One region of the Rhizobium sp. P2_G9 genome, then DNA from elsewhere that is predicted to be linked to it. Evidence: riboswitches for the same ligand, from Rfam matches in the RefSeq annotation. Region 1 holds a riboswitch; the other holds the start of a gene.
What was found. Region 1 has a riboswitch for FMN ahead of ribB (3,4-dihydroxy-2-butanone-4-phosphate synthase). Riboswitches for the same ligand answer to the same signal wherever they lie in the genome.

Region 1 (8,238 bases):
AGCGCCACCCCGGTCCGCAGGATCGTCGAGAGCATGGTCGGGCGGCCGCTTGACCGGATGTTCCCCGCGCTCCCCGTGCCGCAGGATCGGCCTGTCCTGGAAGTGATCGGCCTGTCGTCCCCGGAAAAGTCCTTCAATGACATTTCTTTCAACGTCAAAGCTGGGGAAATTCTCGGTATTGCCGGCCTGATCGGTGCGGGCCGCACCGAACTGGTCCGGGCAATGACCGGGGCGGATCCGATCAGCGCCGGCCGCGTGCTGCTCGAAGGCAGGGAATTGAAGCTGAAAAGCCCCGCTGACGCCATCTCGCACGGCATCGTCATGGTGCCCGAGGACCGCAAGCTGCAGGGGCTGATCGTCTCGCACCAGATCGGCGAGAATCTTGCCTATGCCAATCTCGATCAGGTTGGCCGCCGCTGGATCACCGCGGAGGCGAAACGCCGGTTCGGCGACAAAGCCATCGCCAAATTCGGCGTCAAGGGCCGTGCCGGTCAGCCGGCGTCGGACCTGTCCGGCGGCAATCAGCAGAAGGTGGTGATCGCCAAGTGGCTGATGCGCGATCCCAAGGTCGTCGTGCTCGATGAACCGACGCGCGGCATCGACGTCGGCGCGCGTGCCGGTATTTATGACATTATCGTCAACCTGGCCAAAAGCGGCGTGGCGGTGATCGTCGTCAGCTCGGACCTGGAAGAGGTCCTGGGCATTTCCAACCGTATTCTCGTGCTGGCGCAAGGCAAGCAGGCCGGTATTCTCGACCGCGCCGAGGCAAACGACGTGTCCGTCATGGAACTAGCGACAATCTGATGCAATGAAAGGAACGAGTGGTGGCCGAAATCACGCTCAACGCCCCGAAACTTTTCGATCTCTCCGGCAATGTGGCGCTCGTCACCGGTGCCGGCAGCGGCATCGGCCAGCGCATTGCCATGGGCCTTGCCCAATGTGGAGCCGACGTTGCGCTCATGGATCGCCGCACCGATGACGGCCTGGCGCAGACCGCCGACTTCATCGCCAAGGCGGGCAGGAAATCCGTCCAGATCGCGGCCGACGTGACCAGCAAGGCCGCATTGGCCGATGCGATCAGCCGCACGGAGGCTGACCTCGGTGCGCTGTCGCTTGCCGTCAATGCCGCCGGCATCGCCAATGCCAATCCTGCCGAGGACATGGAAGAAGACCAATATCAGACCCTGATGGACGTCAACCTCAAGGGCGTCTTCCTCTCCTGCCAGGCGGAAGCGCGGGCGATGCTGAAGCACGGCAAGGGTTCGATCGTCAACATCGCCTCCATGTCGGGCGTGATCGTCAATCGCGGCCTGAGCCAGTGCCATTACAACGCCTCGAAGGCCGGCGTCATTCACTTGTCGAAGTCCATGGCGATGGAATGGGTCGGCCGCGGCGTCCGCGTCAACACCATCTCGCCCGGCTATACCGCGACACCGATGAACACACGGCCGGAAATGGTGCACCAGACAAAACTGTTCGAAGAGCAGACGCCGATGCAGCGGATGGCCAATGTCGACGAGATGGTCGGTCCAGCCGTGTTCCTCCTGTCCGACGCCGCGAGTTTTGTCACCGGTGTCGACCTGCTGGTCGACGGCGGGTTCTGCTGCTGGTGATCGTGATACGCAGGAAGATCGTTGCCGGAAACTGGAAATGAATGGCCTCTCATTCTCCCTAGCAGAGGTCATGGCGATGACGACCAAGGCGGACCGCTCTGATTGCAGCGTGGTCGTCATCCCCCTTTCAAGCTGATCGGCGGAGGCTGAAAGCCGCCGATTGCGCCGGTGTTGTCGATGCCCTGAGCGCCTGGATCCGGGCGCTTGACCGGCACTATCAGCCACGTGCCGTCCAACGGTTCAATCAATCGAAAAGGAGAACGCAATGTCCCGCTTTGACGGAAAGACGGTGGTGATCACCGGTGCCAGCCGTGGAATTGGAGCGGCAATTGCCCGGCGCTTCGCCCGCGAGGGCGCGAATGTCGTGGTCTCGGCCAATGAAGACAGCGTTCACGGCGTCGCCGACGCGATTAAGGCGGAGGGCGGCAAAAGCATCTCCTTCGTCGGCGATGTCACGGATGCCAAGAGCGTCGTTGCTCTCTACGACCGCGCGGAAGAGGCTTTCGGCGGCGTTGACGTCTCGATCCAGAATGCCGGCGTGATCACGATTGCCAGGTTGGAAGACATGACGGAGGCCGAATGGGACAAGGTCATGCTCGTCAACACCAAGGGCGTTTTCCTCTGCGCGCGCGAGGCAATCCTGCGCATCCGCAAGCATAAGCGGGGCGGGCGCATTATCAGCACCGCATCCGGCCAGGCGCGGCAAGGTTTTATTTTCACGCCGCACTATGCGGCTTCGAAAATGGGCGTGGTCGGGATCACCCAGAGCTTGGCCAAGGAAGTGGCGACCGAAAATATCACGGTCAACGCCTTCTGCCCGGGCATCATTGAAACCGACATGTGGGCCTATAACGACCAGGCCTGGGGTAAGCTGCTCGGCAATTATCAGCCCGGCGAACTGATGAAGGAATGGGTACAGAACATTCCGATGAAGCGCGCCGGGTCCGGCGATGACGTCGCGGGTCTGGTGACGTTCCTCGCCAGCGATGATGCCGCCTACATCACCGGGCAGACGATCAATGTCGATGGCGGCCTGATCATGTCGTGAATATTGTTGCGATCCGGAATGCTTTTGCGCATTCCGGACAATGGTTGGCGGATTCATTCTTGAAATCCGGGGTCCGTCGCGCTTATGTTTCAGATGTTCTCAGGGCGGGGCGAGATTCCCCACCGGCGGTATCAGGACCTGTCCTGGAGCCCGCGAGCGCTTTCGCCGTCGAGGTGAAAGGTCAGCAGACCCGGTGAGATGCCGGGGCCGACGGTATAGTCCGGATGGAAGAGGACACGTGGCTATGCTCCTGACAGGGAGCAGTGTTGCTTGTTCGCCCAAGGGAAAATGGGCGCATCTTTCGATGCGCTGGACCGTGCCGCGAGGCACACCCTTGAAAGGCAGAAGAATGAGTTTTGCAAAAATCGAAGACGCGGTTCGCGCAATCGCTCGCGGCGAAATGGTCGTGGTCGTCGATGACCAGGATCGTGAAAACGAAGGCGACATCGTCGTTGCCTCGGAAGCGGTGACGCCGCAGCATATCGCCTTTATGATGAACCATGCGCGTGGTCTTGTCTGCGTCGCCATGCAGGGCGAACGGCTGGATGCCCTCGATATCCCTCTGATGGTCGCCAACAACACGGAATCGCTGAAGACCGCGTTTACGGTCTCCGTTGATTACATCCCCGGCACGACCACCGGGATTTCCGCTGCCGATCGGGCAGCGACGGTTCGCGCGCTGCTGGACGAGAAATCCCGACCGGAAGATTTTGCCCGGCCGGGGCACATTTTTCCGTTGCGCGCCCATCCCCAGGGTGTTGCGGCACGTCCCGGCCATACCGAGGCGGCAGTCGAACTGGCACGGCTTGCCGGACTGAAGCCATCCGGCGTGATCTGCGAGGTGGCGAATGACGACGGCACTATGTCCCGGCTGCCGGACCTCGAGACGTTCGCCGAGCGTCATAATCTGCTGCTCGTCACGATCGAAGACCTGATCGCCTATGTCGGGTTCAGCCAGGCGGCGTGAACGGATAGCCGTGGCTGCTTGTGACTGGCTGCAGAAAGGGTGTGTGGCCGGTCGCTGACGCCGTCACAATTCTTTCGGGCCATGTGAGGACCTTGCCGGGCTTGGGGCGCCTCACGGCTAACGAGCTTGATCTCCAAGCATCCGGATGACCTTGATTTGATATGGAATAAGACGTGACGCAGACGCGCTTTAACTTGTGAGCTTGCGCTGCTAGCCAATCCACCGGTTCGCGAGAAAAACGCAACGGAGCGTGAAATGGCCGACGATGCAAAATTTGATAGGGAGTCTATAGAGGATGCATTCGACGAAATCGCCCAACTAGCGGCGCGGGTTGGTGTTGGAGATGGCGATCTACGGTGGCTCTTGCCTCGTATTGGCTTCGAATATCCGTGACTCTTCGGGCGACATAGATGCGGTCTATCTCAACCACCGGGATCAGGCCTACCAGATCGTGGATATCGTGACACAACGCCGACGTCTGCCGGAGGGATGGATGAATCAGGCAGCGAAGCAGTTCGCACCGCCCAAAGGGAATCCCGCTCCCCACCTCCTCCGGTTCAGAGACTATCCGAGAGGCGGGTATCCGGTCGGGCTGCGAATCTTCACTCCGTCACCGGAGTATCTCCTGGCGATGAAAGTTTTGGCCGACAGAGGAGAGGACGACACAAAAGGCCTCACGGATACGACCGATGCCATTGCGTRGATGAAGCTGACGGGCATCGACACATTTGAAAAGATTGTCGATCTCATGACCCAGTGCTATCCTAACATTCCGGGCGTCGTGCTTCCAATTGTGTCGCAGCGTATGAAGGCCAGGATCGAGGGCTTGGTGGATGAGTACAATGCATCGGACGAATCTGCTCCGACCTGGAACGCTGGCCGAGGCAGTCCGCTCACACCTTGAGACCGGCATCGAGTTTCGGTTTCCCCTTGCAGGTTTTCTGGACGGATTTTATCTCGACCACACGTGGCACGGGCGCAAAGAGCGTGTGATCGACGAGCCTCCGTTCAAGGGCGACGAGAGTTTCGATGCATTGGTCGGGGCCATCGGGGAACACCTTTGCCGCAGGTGGTCGCTGGGGCCGCCACCCGATTGGGTGGAAAATCCGATGCGGTTCCTGCGTCGCCCGCTTTTCCTGGGATCGGAAAGAATGAAGCCGTTTTATCTCGCGGAAAGTCCGAGCGCGTATAGGCGTCGGTTCATCTTCACCGAATTGGAGCCTCTTCGCCGTGCCCGGATGCCCAAGGATGCGGCGTGGTGGCAAGGGGAAGGCGTCCGCACGGGGCTGATACCGGAGCCGGGGGATGTTGAGACGACGCAGGCTGCTCCTGAATCGGAGTATGCCGGAACCGTCCCAAGCTGATAGGCACTTTGCAACCGCTCATCCTGGGCGGGTGCGACACTGATTTCGAACCGTTGCCTTTTCCATCGGCAGCAATTCGAGCAATCCGTCGTCGTTGCTACGCGGGGCTTTTTCTTTGTTGCAAATGGTCCGGCATGATTGCCGTTCTGGCCCGCAGCGTGATCACATGCGTTTGCTTCACAAGAAGGCAAGCCGGGTGTATCGATTATCCAGTGGTGTTCCGCAGGCGTCTTGATGATGCATATATCCCATGACCTGCCGCAGGCTTCGCAACGCCATGAATGGTGGGGAGGGGGTATCTCGTGACCGACAGCCGGACAGCGCCCAACGGCCCGGATCTGCAGCGGATTACGGCGACGATCGATTGGCTCGTGGCAGGCGCGAGATCGGCGGCAAAATCCGAGGACGTGCTCGCCGAACTCTGCAGCAAACTTGTCGATGCCGGCCTGCCGCTCGATCGTGTCGCGGTGTTTGTCCGCACCCTGCATCCACTGCTGATGGGCCGCAGTTTCGTCTGGCGGCCGGGTGCTGCGGTCGTGGTCTCCGAAGCGGCCTATGCCGTGCTCGACGGCGACGAATTTCTCGATAGCCCCGTGGCGACGATCTACCGCGACGGCAAGAAAATCCGCCGTCATCTCGTCGATCCCGACTGCCCGGACGATTTCTCGCTGCTTGCCACGCTACGCGCCGAGGGCATTACAGACTATCTGGCTCTGCCGCTTCTTTTCACCAATTCGGAAATTCATGTCGCAACCTTCGCCACGCAGCGCGCCGGCGGCTTTTCGGAGCCGCAACTCGCCGTGCTCGAACGGCTCGCATCGCCGCTGTCGCGTGTCGCCGAGGTGCGGGCGCTGCGTGCGACGGCGATCAGCCTGTTGAACGCCTATGTCGGGCGCGACGCCGGCGAGCGCATATTGTCGGGACGCATACAACGTGGCGTTTCCGAAAAGATTCGGGCAGCGATCTGGCTGTCGGACATGCGCGGCTTCACCCGGCGCGCCGACTCCCAACCGGCGGAGACGCTGCTCGACCTGTTGAACCAATTTTTCGACCGGATCGTTGCGCCCATCGAGGCGGAAGGCGGAGAAGTGTTGAAATTCATGGGCGATGGCGTGTTGGCCATTTTCCATATTACCGATCCCGCGATGGAATCGGCCGCCTGCGCACATGCGCTACGCGCGGCGCTGACCGCCGAAGCCAATGTCAACGCGCTGTCGGACGAGATTGTCGCCTCCGGTGGCGAGCCACTCCGGTTCGGCGTCGCCCTGCATGTCGGCGAGGCGCTCTATGGCAATATCGGCGCTGGCGCCCGCCTCGATTTCACCTGCATCGGACCCGCGGTCAACATGACCGCGCGGTTGGAAAAAATCGCCGCGCGGGAAGGGCGGGTGATCGTCGCTTCAAGCGACTTTGCGGCTGAAGCGCCTGGGCGATTCGAGGCGATTGGTGAATTCGAGCTGGCTGGCTTTCGCGAACCGCAGAGGGTTTTCGTCCCACATGCTCTGTCTGCAGAAGATGGTCCGATGCCGGTTTGAGATTTTCAGGCCTTTCTACGCCGCTCGGCGATCCCGATCCATGCGAGCCGGTCGCATCCCGTTGCCCGAATGACAAGGGTGGCAATCCCGGCGCTTTTCTCTATTCTGTCGCCCGAAGCAAGGAGTTGAGCCCATGCCACATCCGTGCAGCCACTTGTCCACAATACGCGATGTCACGCCAAAGACCCTTGGATGCGAGGAATGTCTGGAGGCTGGTGAAATGTGGTTCCACTTGCGCCTCTGCCGCGAATGCGGCCATGTCGGATGCTGCGATCAATCGCCGGGTAAACATGCGACCAAGCATTTCCATGAAACGGGACATCCCATCATCGAAGGCTACGATCCGCCGGAGGGTTGGGGCTGGTGCTTCGTCGATCAGACCATGGTCGAACTTCCCGACCAGACGCCGCAGCGCGGCCCTATTCCGCGTTACTACTGAGGCGACGATAAGCGCAAACGGACATTCGGAGAACGCATGGCAGAGCCAGGTTCACGCGACTATCAGATGTTTCCGGTGTTCACCGCGCACCAGATCGAGACAGCCAGGCGCTTCGCCAATGGCGAGCCCAGGCATTTCGATGCCGGCGAAATGATCTATGACGTTGGCGATGGACCGGTTCCTGCCTGGCTTGTCCTGCAAGGATCGATGGATGTCTTCCGTCACGACGGGCTGTCCCATGCCGCGGCGATCACCGCGCACCGGCCAGGCCAGATCTCGGGCGAAGTCAACCAGCTTTCGGGCCGGCCGGCACTGACCGGCGCCCGTGCCGGTGGGGATGGCTGCACGGCCGTGGCTTTCGATGCCGCACATCTCAGGGCCCTGGTCATCGCTTCAGCCGATGTCGGCGAAATCGTCATGCGGGCTTTCATCTTGCGGCGGGTGGCGCTGATCAGCGCCGGCACCGCTGGTTCGGTGCTGATCGGAGCGCCGGGCAGCCCCGCACTTTCCCGCCTTCAGGGATTCCTGGCCCGCAACGCCTATCCCTACACTGTCCTGGATGCATCGTCCGATGAGGAAGGCCGGGCCTTGATCGAACGGCTTGGCATCCAATCGTCCGAACTGCCGTTGATGGTCTGCCCGAACGGCACCGTGCTGAAACACCCGTCCGACGTCGAGGCTGCACGCTGCCTGGGCATGACCCCGGACCTCACACCGGGCAAGATCTACGACGTCGCCGTCGTCGGTGCCGGGCCGGCCGGACTGGCCGCAGCCGTTTATGCCGCCTCGGAAGGGCTCGAGGTCACCGTCATCGACGAGCGTTCCGTCGGCGGACAGGCCGGTGCTTCGGCGCGGATCGAAAACTATCTCGGATTCCCGACTGGCATTTCCGGCCAGGCGCTTGCCGGCCGTGCCTATAACCAGGCGCTGAAGTTCGGTGCGGAAATCGCCCTGCCGATCGAGGTCACCGGCCTTTCGCCTGCCGTCAACGCGGCCGGTCCGCACATTTTGCAGCTTGCAGGAGATCGGACAATCACGGCCCGCATCATCGTCGTCGCCTCCGGCGCCCGCTACCGGCGGCCGGATGTCGCCAATATCGAGGCGCTGGAAGGCAACGGCATTTCCTATTGGGCGTCCTCGATCGAGGCGAGGCTCTGTGCCGGCGAAGACATCGTGCTTGTCGGTGGCGGCAATTCCGCCGGCCAGGCGATCGCGTTTCTGGCGCCGCAGGTCAACCGGCTGCATCTGGTGGTCCGGCGTCCGCTGGAAGCG
Region 2 (8,238 bases), on a different contig from region 1:
TCAGATCGCGCATTTGCGAGCCGGACAACAGGCCGGCCGGCTCGACGCCGCGGCCATTGAGCGCGGCCGGCAGAAAGGTGACATTGCTGCGCGAATCGTAAAGGCCGGTTTCGGTCAGCGGCTTGTTCTGCAGCAGCGTATCGACAATGCCCATTTCTGCACCGGGCGCCAGCCAGTTCGACAGTTCGGGGCGGCGGACATCGGCGTCGATCAAAAGCACGCGAAGGCCTTGATTGCCGAGATGGGCCGCAAGGTTGGCGGCAAAGCCCGTCTTGCCTTCGCCCGCCAGAACGGATGTGACGCCGATCACCGAGCTCAAGCGGCCGGCCCGGGCGGCGACGGCGCCAGCACGCACGACCTCGCTAAAGCGTGAAAATGGCTCTGACGCAGCCAGCCGCGCGCCGGCAGGCAATGTCAGATTGTTGGCGCTGATGCTGCCGGGCTTGCGGTCGACGGCCATGGCCGGAATATAACCAAGGAAACGCGTCTTGAGGCTGCGCGCCATCCGGTCGCCATCGCGCACGCCATGGTCTTTCATCTCTCTCCAGCCGCCAACCAAGCAGCCAAGGGCAGCGCCCAACACCGCGCCAATGGCCAGGATGAAGGGCTTGCGCGGCGAGCTCGGCGCGGCCGGCTTGCGGGCATCGGTGATCACCACCGCATCGACGCCGGGAACAGCGCGCTCGATCAGCGTATCCTCATATTTCTGCTGCAGCGCCGCCTTGGTCTCGGGCGTCGCCTTGGCAAGCTCGGCTTCAACCGCGACGCGGACCTTGGCATTGGCCGCTTCATTGGCGTCAGCCAGCGTCTCGCGAAAAGCCTCGGCAAAGGCCTGCGCTATCTTTTGCGCCTCGGCAGGATCGGGATGGATATAGGAAATGGTCGCCACATAGGTGCGGCCGACACGCGCGGCACCGGCATTGGCCCGCAACTGCGCAATCACCTGGTCGCGGTCGAGCTTCAGCCCCGGCTGCGCCTTGTCGGCTGCACCGAGATGCGCCAGCCGCCTGGCCACAGCAATCAGGCGCTTGTAACCAGACAATGCCGGGCGAGCAAAATCAGGGTCGTCGGTCAGTTTCAGCTTGTCGGCAACACGGGCGGCGACAGTCGTTGATTCCATATATTCGAGCTGGCTGAGGAACTGGCCCTCTTCCTCCGGCGTGATCGTCTCGATGCCCGGCCGCACAGGGTCGGCGGCGAAACCGGAACGCACCATGACGGCGGCCGAGGCGGAATATTGCGGCGCCCGGCTCTCGGCATAGAGAAAGGCGAGGACAATGCCAGCCAGGATGAACAGCAGCAGCGATTTCCAGCGGCGGCGCCCGACGGCAAGCAATTGTTCGAGGACATGAATATCGGGATTGGTCGCGGCCGAATCGGTCAAGCAGGCACCCTGTGAGGTCAGTGATGGTAGGCGCAGGTGGTATAGAGCGGGGTTGCGGCGCAATCAAGATCGGCTGCGCAAGCCGGCATCTGGTGGGTTACAGGACGGAAGGAAATAATTTCTGGTGGAAAGGATTTCTAACGTCGCTTGTCTACACTACGTAGACGTATCGCCTCCAGCCCGATCCCTGTCATGTCCCCTTCCCGCATATTCCCCGAGGAGACCTACCGGAAATATGTCCGCCCCGTTCTCCTGATCTACCCGATCGTTATGCTGCCATTCCTGTCGATCGGAATTTCCGACATACGGCAGGAAATGTTGCTCGCAGAATTTCTCAGGAACTTCGATCCTCGATCCTATCTCCTTCCTGTGGCATGTGATGAGAAGCGGGGTGCGCTCGGAACAGACTACGTCCAGGGTTACAATCGAGTATCCGGACGCGGCGACCGGGTGATCAAGGCCTGCTGGTACACACTGGCAACATATAAGCGACGGTTTCCCGAGCGCGCTCGTGGCAGCGACAGCGCTCTCATCGACAGGTCATTCGAGACATTGTCGATCCGCAAGCAGCGCCCCTCGATAGGCGAACCGGTACTCACAGTCGGCTTTGCCGCATTGACACTTGCATTTCTGACGATGGCAGCGGTCATGGGCTTTCGAGAATGGCAAGATAGCAGAAAGAAATCGTGAAGGCAGTTGACGCGCCGTTCGCATCCACCCCTTGCCAAGCGTGAAAATACACAATATCTGTAGACTACCTTGCGAAAACGTAAGGTGTGATCTCAGGGCGGGGTGCAATTCCCCACCGGCGGTAAGCGGAACGGTCCGCAAGCCCGCGAGCGCTTTCCGGAAACGGCAAGGTCAGCAGATTCGGTGCGATTCCGAAGCCGACGGTATAGTCCGGATGAAAGAGATCGGGAGCCTGAACGTCGGCGCATTTGCGTGGGCGTATGTTTGGCGTCCGCTTGCCCTGATTCATGTTGTGGCAAAGAAAGGACCCGAACGTGGATCAAGAAAATACCCAGACCATCCTCCGCCCCGCCGAGCGCAGCACGCCGCCCATCCGCGTGGCTTTCGTGCAATCCTGCTGGCACAAGGACATTGTCGACCAGGCGCGCGAGGCCTTCGAGGCCGCCATGCTCGCCGTCGGCGAAAACCGCTATGAGCTGAAATTCTTCGAAGTGCCGGGCGCCTTCGAAATCCCGCTCAAGGCCAAGCGCCTCGCCGCTTCGGGCCGATTCGGCGCCGTCGTCGCTGCCGGACTTGTCGTCGATGGCGGCATCTATCGGCATGAATTTGTCGCCGCCGCGGTGATCAACGGGTTGATGCAGGCGCAGTTGGACACGAATGTGCCGGTGCTGTCGGCGGTGCTGACACCGCACCATTTTCATGAGCATCCGGACCACCGCGAATTCTTCCTGTCGCATTTCCGCCAGAAGGGCCGCGAGGTCGCGGCAGCGGCGATCGCGGTGACCGATCCGACCTATGACGTTGCGGTCGTTCCGACGGTGGCGCAAGTGGCTTGAGGCTGCTTTAGCGGGTGGTGGGTGGTGTTACCCCCCTCTGCCCTGCCGGGCATCTCCCCCTCAAGGGGGGAGATCGACCCGCGGCGACCACTCGCCCTGATCTCAACACCTGAATTGGTGCGAAGAGCGTGCCCCCCAGCCAATCTCCCCCTTTGAGGAGGAGATGCCCGGCAGGGCGGAGGGGGGTGCCCCCGAACACCAAAGTTCTTTGACCAAAAACAAAGCCCGGCGCGAGTGCGCCGGGCTTTGTTCGGGCCTACTGGCTCTGATAGGGTCAGCCGTTCACGGCATCCTTGAGGCCCTTGCCGGCCGTGAACTTCGGCACGTTGCGTGCCGGGATATCAACCTTTTCACCGGTCGAAACATTGCGGCCGACGGACGCTTCGCGACGGGTCACGGAGAAATTACCGAAACCGACGAGGCGAATGTCGCCGCCCTTCTTGAGCTCGTCCTGAACGGTATCGAACACCGCATCGACGGCAGAGGCCGCATCGGTCTTGGAGAGACCAGACTTTTCGGCGACTGCAGCAACGAGTTCACTTTTGTTCATGTTTCCACCCCTTTCGTAGTTGGTTTGAAACGAATCGTATAATTCTGGGCACATTAATTATCGGTGGCCCGGCCGCAACTCTGATACAGCAAAAACCCGGCAAATCCAGCCTTTTTACGCTGTTTTCCATAAAGAAATGGCCGGTCAGGAGACCGGCCATCGGTTTTTTTGCGCCATTCTGGCACGAAGAACAGTTTAGTGGGCTATCGCGACGCCCGCATCGTCCGTGGCAGCGGCTGCCTTGGCAGTCGCTGTGTCGAAAGATTCGTCCCATTCGATCGGCGTCGGCTGGCGCAGCAGCGCATGTTCGAGCACTTCGCCCATCCGCGAGACCGGAACAATCTCCATATTGTTCTTCACATTGGCCGGGATATCGGCCAAGTCCTTGGCGTTGTCTATCGGGATCAGCACCTTCTTGATGCCGCCACGCAGAGCCGCCAGCAGCTTTTCCTTCAGGCCGCCGATCGGCGACACACGGCCGCGCAAGGTGATCTCACCCGTCATTGCCACGTCGTGATGCACCGGAATGCCGGTCATGACAGAGACAATGGCCGTTGCCATTGCGATACCGGCAGACGGACCGTCCTTCGGGGTCGCGCCGTCGGGAACGTGGACATGGATGTCCCGCTTCTCGAACAGCGGCGGCTCGACGCCGAAATCGAGCGCCCGCGAGCGGACATAGGATGCGGCCGCAGAGATCGATTCCTTCATCACGTCCTTCAGATTACCGGTAACGGTCATGCGACCCTTGCCGGGCATCATCAGGCCTTCGATGGTGAGCAGCTCACCGCCAACTTCGGTCCAAGCCAGACCATTGACGACGCCGACCTGGTCTTCCTTGTCGGCTTCATCATGACGGAACTTCGGCACGCCGAGATAGCCCGCCAGGTTGTCCTTGGTGACCTCGACCGACAGCACCTTGTTGCGCAGGATCTCGGTGACCGCCTTGCGGGCGAGCTTTTGCAGTTCGCGCTCGTAGTTGCGGACGCCGGCTTCCCGCGTATAGGCACGGATGACTTCCATCAGCGCTTCATCGGTGATCGTGAACTCCTTCGGCTGTAGCGCGTGGTCGCGCATGGCCTTGGAGAGCAGATGCCGCTTGGCGATCTCCAGCTTTTCGTCTTCGGTATAGCCCGCGATACGGATGATCTCCATGCGGTCCATCAACGGCGCCGGGATATTCAGCGTGTTGGCGGTGGTGATGAACATCACGTTCGACAGGTCGTATTCCACTTCCAGGTAGTGATCCATGAAGGTGGAGTTCTGTTCCGGATCGAGCACTTCGAGCAGGGCCGAGGACGGATCGCCGCGGAAGTCCATGCCCATCTTGTCGATTTCGTCGAGCAGGAAGAGCGGATTGGTCTTCTTCGCCTTCTTCATCGACTGCACGACCTTGCCGGGCATGGAGCCGATATAGGTGCGGCGATGACCGCGGATTTCAGCCTCGTCGCGCACGCCGCCGAGCGCCATGCGGACATATTCGCGGCCGGTCGCCTTGGCGATCGACTTGGCAAGCGAGGTCTTACCAACGCCGGGAGGACCAACCAGGCAAAGGATCGGGCCCTTGATCTTGGTCGAGCGGGCCTGGACGGCGAGATATTCGACAATGCGCTCCTTGACCTTGTCGAGACCGAAATGATCCTGGTCGAGGATCTTTTCGGCATTGGCCAGGTCGGTCTTGATGCGGCTGAACTTGCCCCAGGGCAGGCCCAGCAGCCAGTCGAGATAGTTGCGCACGACGGTGGCTTCCGCCGACATCGGGCTCATCTGCTTGAGCTTGCGGAATTCGGCATCGGCCTTTTCGCGGGCTTCCTTGGAAAGCTTGGTCTTGGCGATCCGCGCTTCCATTTCGGCCATTTCGTCACGGCCTTCCTCGTCACCCAGTTCCTTCTGGATGGCCTTCATCTGCTCATTGAGATAGTATTCGCGCTGGGTCTTCTCCATCTGGCGCTTGACGCGCGAGCGGATGCGCTTCTCGACCTGCAGGACCGAGATCTCGCCTTCCATATAGCCGAGCGCCTTTTCCAGGCGGCCCTTGACGGAGACGGTTTCGAGCATTTCCTGCTTGTCGGTCAGCTTGATCGATAGGTGCGAAGCGACCGTGTCGGCGAGCTTCGAATAGTCATCGATCTGGCCGGCGGCGGAGACGACTTCCGGAGAAATCTTCTTGTTGAGCTTCACATAGTTCTCGAATTCGGAGACGACGGAACGGGACATGGCCTCGATCTCGACGGCATCCTCTTCCGGCTCGGCCAGCACGACGGCGGCGGCTTCGTAGAATTCCTCACGATCAGTGTACTCTTCGATGCGCGCACGGCTGCGGCCTTCGACCAGAACCTTGACGGTGCCGTCGGGGAGCTTGAGCAGTTGCAGGACGTTGGCAGCCGTGCCGACGTCGAAAATAGCCGATGGCTGCGGATCATCGTCCGTGGCGTTCTTCTGCGTGACGAGCAGAATCTGCCGATCAGTGCCGATAACCTCTTCGAGAGCGCGGATGGACTTCTCGCGGCCGACGAACAGGGGCACGATCATATGCGGAAACACAACGATGTCACGAAGCGGCAGGACCGGGTAGTTCTGCACATTTCCTTCCGTCGGGAATGTTTTTTTGGTCATTTCTTTCCCTTTCATTCCAGGCCCTTACGGCCGCCGGCTTCTGTAGCGTCTCAGCGATCCAGCCTGTGTTGGGGTACAGGTGGATATCTGAGCTATGCAATTCAAGCCTTTCAACTCCCGGAGCAATGACCTCTGTCAAACAGCTGTCACAATTCACAGTTCACATTAGGCGATCCAAATGTTGCGAGGCTTGCGCAAACGTGGTGAGCCTCGCATTCGACGCCTGGAATCAATCGAAACTTTGACGCTTCCGGCCAGCCGGAGCAAACGAATTTTTCTGAATAAATCGAGTTATTTACATCGTATGCAATGCAAAAGGCCCGGATTGACCGGGCCTTTCCGCAAATCCAATGTTTCGCAGGCAATCAGGCGGAGGCCGGAGCCTTCTCGTCGCGCCGGTCCGCATAGATGTAGAGCGGGCGGGCGCTGCCCTTGGCGACTTCCTCTGATATCACGACCTCTTGAACGCCGTCGAGTGCCGGCAGTTCGAACATCGTGTCGAGCAGGATCTTTTCCATGATCGAGCGCAGGCCGCGGGCGCCGGTCTTGCGCACGATCGCCTTCTTGGCGATTTCGCGCAGAGCGTCCTCGTGGAAGGTGAGTTCCACGTCTTCCATCTCGAACAGGCGCTGATACTGCTTGACGAGCGCGTTCTTCGGCTCCGACAGGATCGAGATCAGCGCGTCCTCATCAAGGTCTTCGAGCGTCGCGATAACAGGCAGACGGCCGATGAATTCCGGGATCAGGCCGAACTTCACCAGGTCTTCCGGCTCGAGGTCGCGCAGCACATGGCCGACGCGGCGTTCATCCGGAGCGGCGACCTTGGCGCCGAAGCCGATCGAGGTCTTTTCCGAACGGGCCGAGATCACCTTTTCGAGGCCGGCGAAAGCGCCGCCACAGATGAACAGGATGTTGGTCGTGTCGACCTGTAGGAATTCCTGCTGCGGATGCTTGCGGCCGCCCTGCGGCGGGACAGAGGCAACCGTGCCTTCCATGATCTTCAAGAGCGCCTGCTGCACGCCCTCGCCCGACACGTCGCGGGTGATCGACGGGTTGTCGGACTTGCGGCTGATCTTGTCGACTTCGTCGATATAGACAATACCGCGTTGGGCGCGTTCGACATTGTAGTCCGCCGCCTGCAGGAGCTTCAGGATGATGTTCTCGACGTCTTCGCCGACATAACCGGCTTCGGTGAGCGTCGTGGCATCGGCCATGGTGAAGGGCACGTCGATGATGCGGGCGAGCGTCTGGGCGAGATAGGTCTTGCCGCAGCCGGTCGGGCCGACGAGCAGGATGTTGGACTTTGAAAGCTCAATATCCTGGTTCTTCGTCGCATGCGCCAGGCGCTTGTAGTGATTGTGGACGGCGACCGAGAGAATGCGCTTGGCCTGCTTCTGGCCGATCACATATTCGTCGAGCACCTTCATGATGTCCTGCGGCGTCGGCACGCCCTCGCGGGACTTCACCATCGAGGATTTGTTTTCCTCGCGGATGATATCCATGCAGAGTTCGACGCATTCGTCGCAGATGAAAACTGTCGGGCCGGCGATCAGCTTGCGCACTTCATGCTGGCTTTTGCCGCAGAATGAACAATAAAGCGTGTTCTTCGAATCGCCGCCGCTGTTACCGCTGACTTTACTCATTTCATTTTCCTTCCAGCACGCCGCGACCGGGCGTTGGCAACGCGGGGTCAAATTTGACACCCCGGCATGAAGCGGCAGATCCGCTGTTACACGAGGCTTCGGGGAGCTTGCTATGGACATCATACATGGATGCCCGGACGCAGCAACAACTCCCCCTGCTTCAGGGGAAGCCTATGTCACAAATCTTCAACATAGGCTTAATACGTATCTTTAACGCCCATACCCTCTTCCGCAAAGTCCCTTTCCACGACAATCTTGTCAAGAACAGGGAAAATGACGGGGTTTTGAACGTTTCCTACTCCTCGCCGCCTTCGTTCTCGACACGCGAGGTGATGACGCGGTCGATGAGACCCCAGTCCTTCGCCTCTTCCGCCGTCATGAAGTTGTCGCGATCGAGCGCGCGCTCGACTTCCTCATAGGGCCGGCCGGTGTGCTTTTCGTAGATTTCGTTGAGCCTGCGCTTCATCTTCAGGATATCGCGGGCATGCCGCTCGATATCCGACGCCTGGCCCTGGAAGC

Region 2: linked by a shared signal. The riboswitch ahead of AC1DYF_RS24985 (6,7-dimethyl-8-ribityllumazine synthase) and the one ahead of ribB (3,4-dihydroxy-2-butanone-4-phosphate synthase) in region 1 are both predicted to bind FMN.

What each region holds. Positions count from the first base shown of each region.
Region 1 covers NZ_JBFUFK010000013.1:13,441-21,678, forward strand. Annotated here, with positions in the region: gene AC1DYF_RS12540 (sugar ABC transporter ATP-binding protein) at 1-804, shown strand, start outside; gene AC1DYF_RS12545 (SDR family oxidoreductase) at 825-1,613, shown strand; gene AC1DYF_RS12550 (SDR family oxidoreductase) at 1,879-2,661, shown strand; FMN riboswitch at 2,753-2,901, shown strand; gene ribB (3,4-dihydroxy-2-butanone-4-phosphate synthase) at 3,011-3,628, shown strand; gene AC1DYF_RS12560 (hypothetical protein) at 3,972-4,532, shown strand; gene AC1DYF_RS12565 (hypothetical protein) at 4,471-4,992, shown strand; gene AC1DYF_RS12570 (adenylate/guanylate cyclase domain-containing protein) at 5,295-6,527, shown strand; gene AC1DYF_RS12575 (UBP-type zinc finger domain-containing protein) at 6,661-6,966, shown strand; gene AC1DYF_RS12580 (FAD-dependent oxidoreductase) at 7,003-8,238, shown strand, end outside.
Region 2 covers NZ_JBFUFK010000033.1:40,055-48,292, forward strand. Annotated here, with positions in the region: gene AC1DYF_RS24975 (nucleotide-binding protein) at 1-1,384, opposite strand, end outside; gene AC1DYF_RS24980 (hypothetical protein) at 1,577-2,074, shown strand; FMN riboswitch at 2,159-2,304, shown strand; gene AC1DYF_RS24985 (6,7-dimethyl-8-ribityllumazine synthase) at 2,389-2,910, shown strand; gene hupB (DNA-binding protein HupB) at 3,185-3,460, opposite strand; gene lon (endopeptidase La) at 3,656-6,076, opposite strand; gene clpX (ATP-dependent Clp protease ATP-binding subunit ClpX) at 6,442-7,719, opposite strand; gene AC1DYF_RS25005 (ATP-dependent Clp protease proteolytic subunit) at 8,015-8,238, opposite strand, start outside.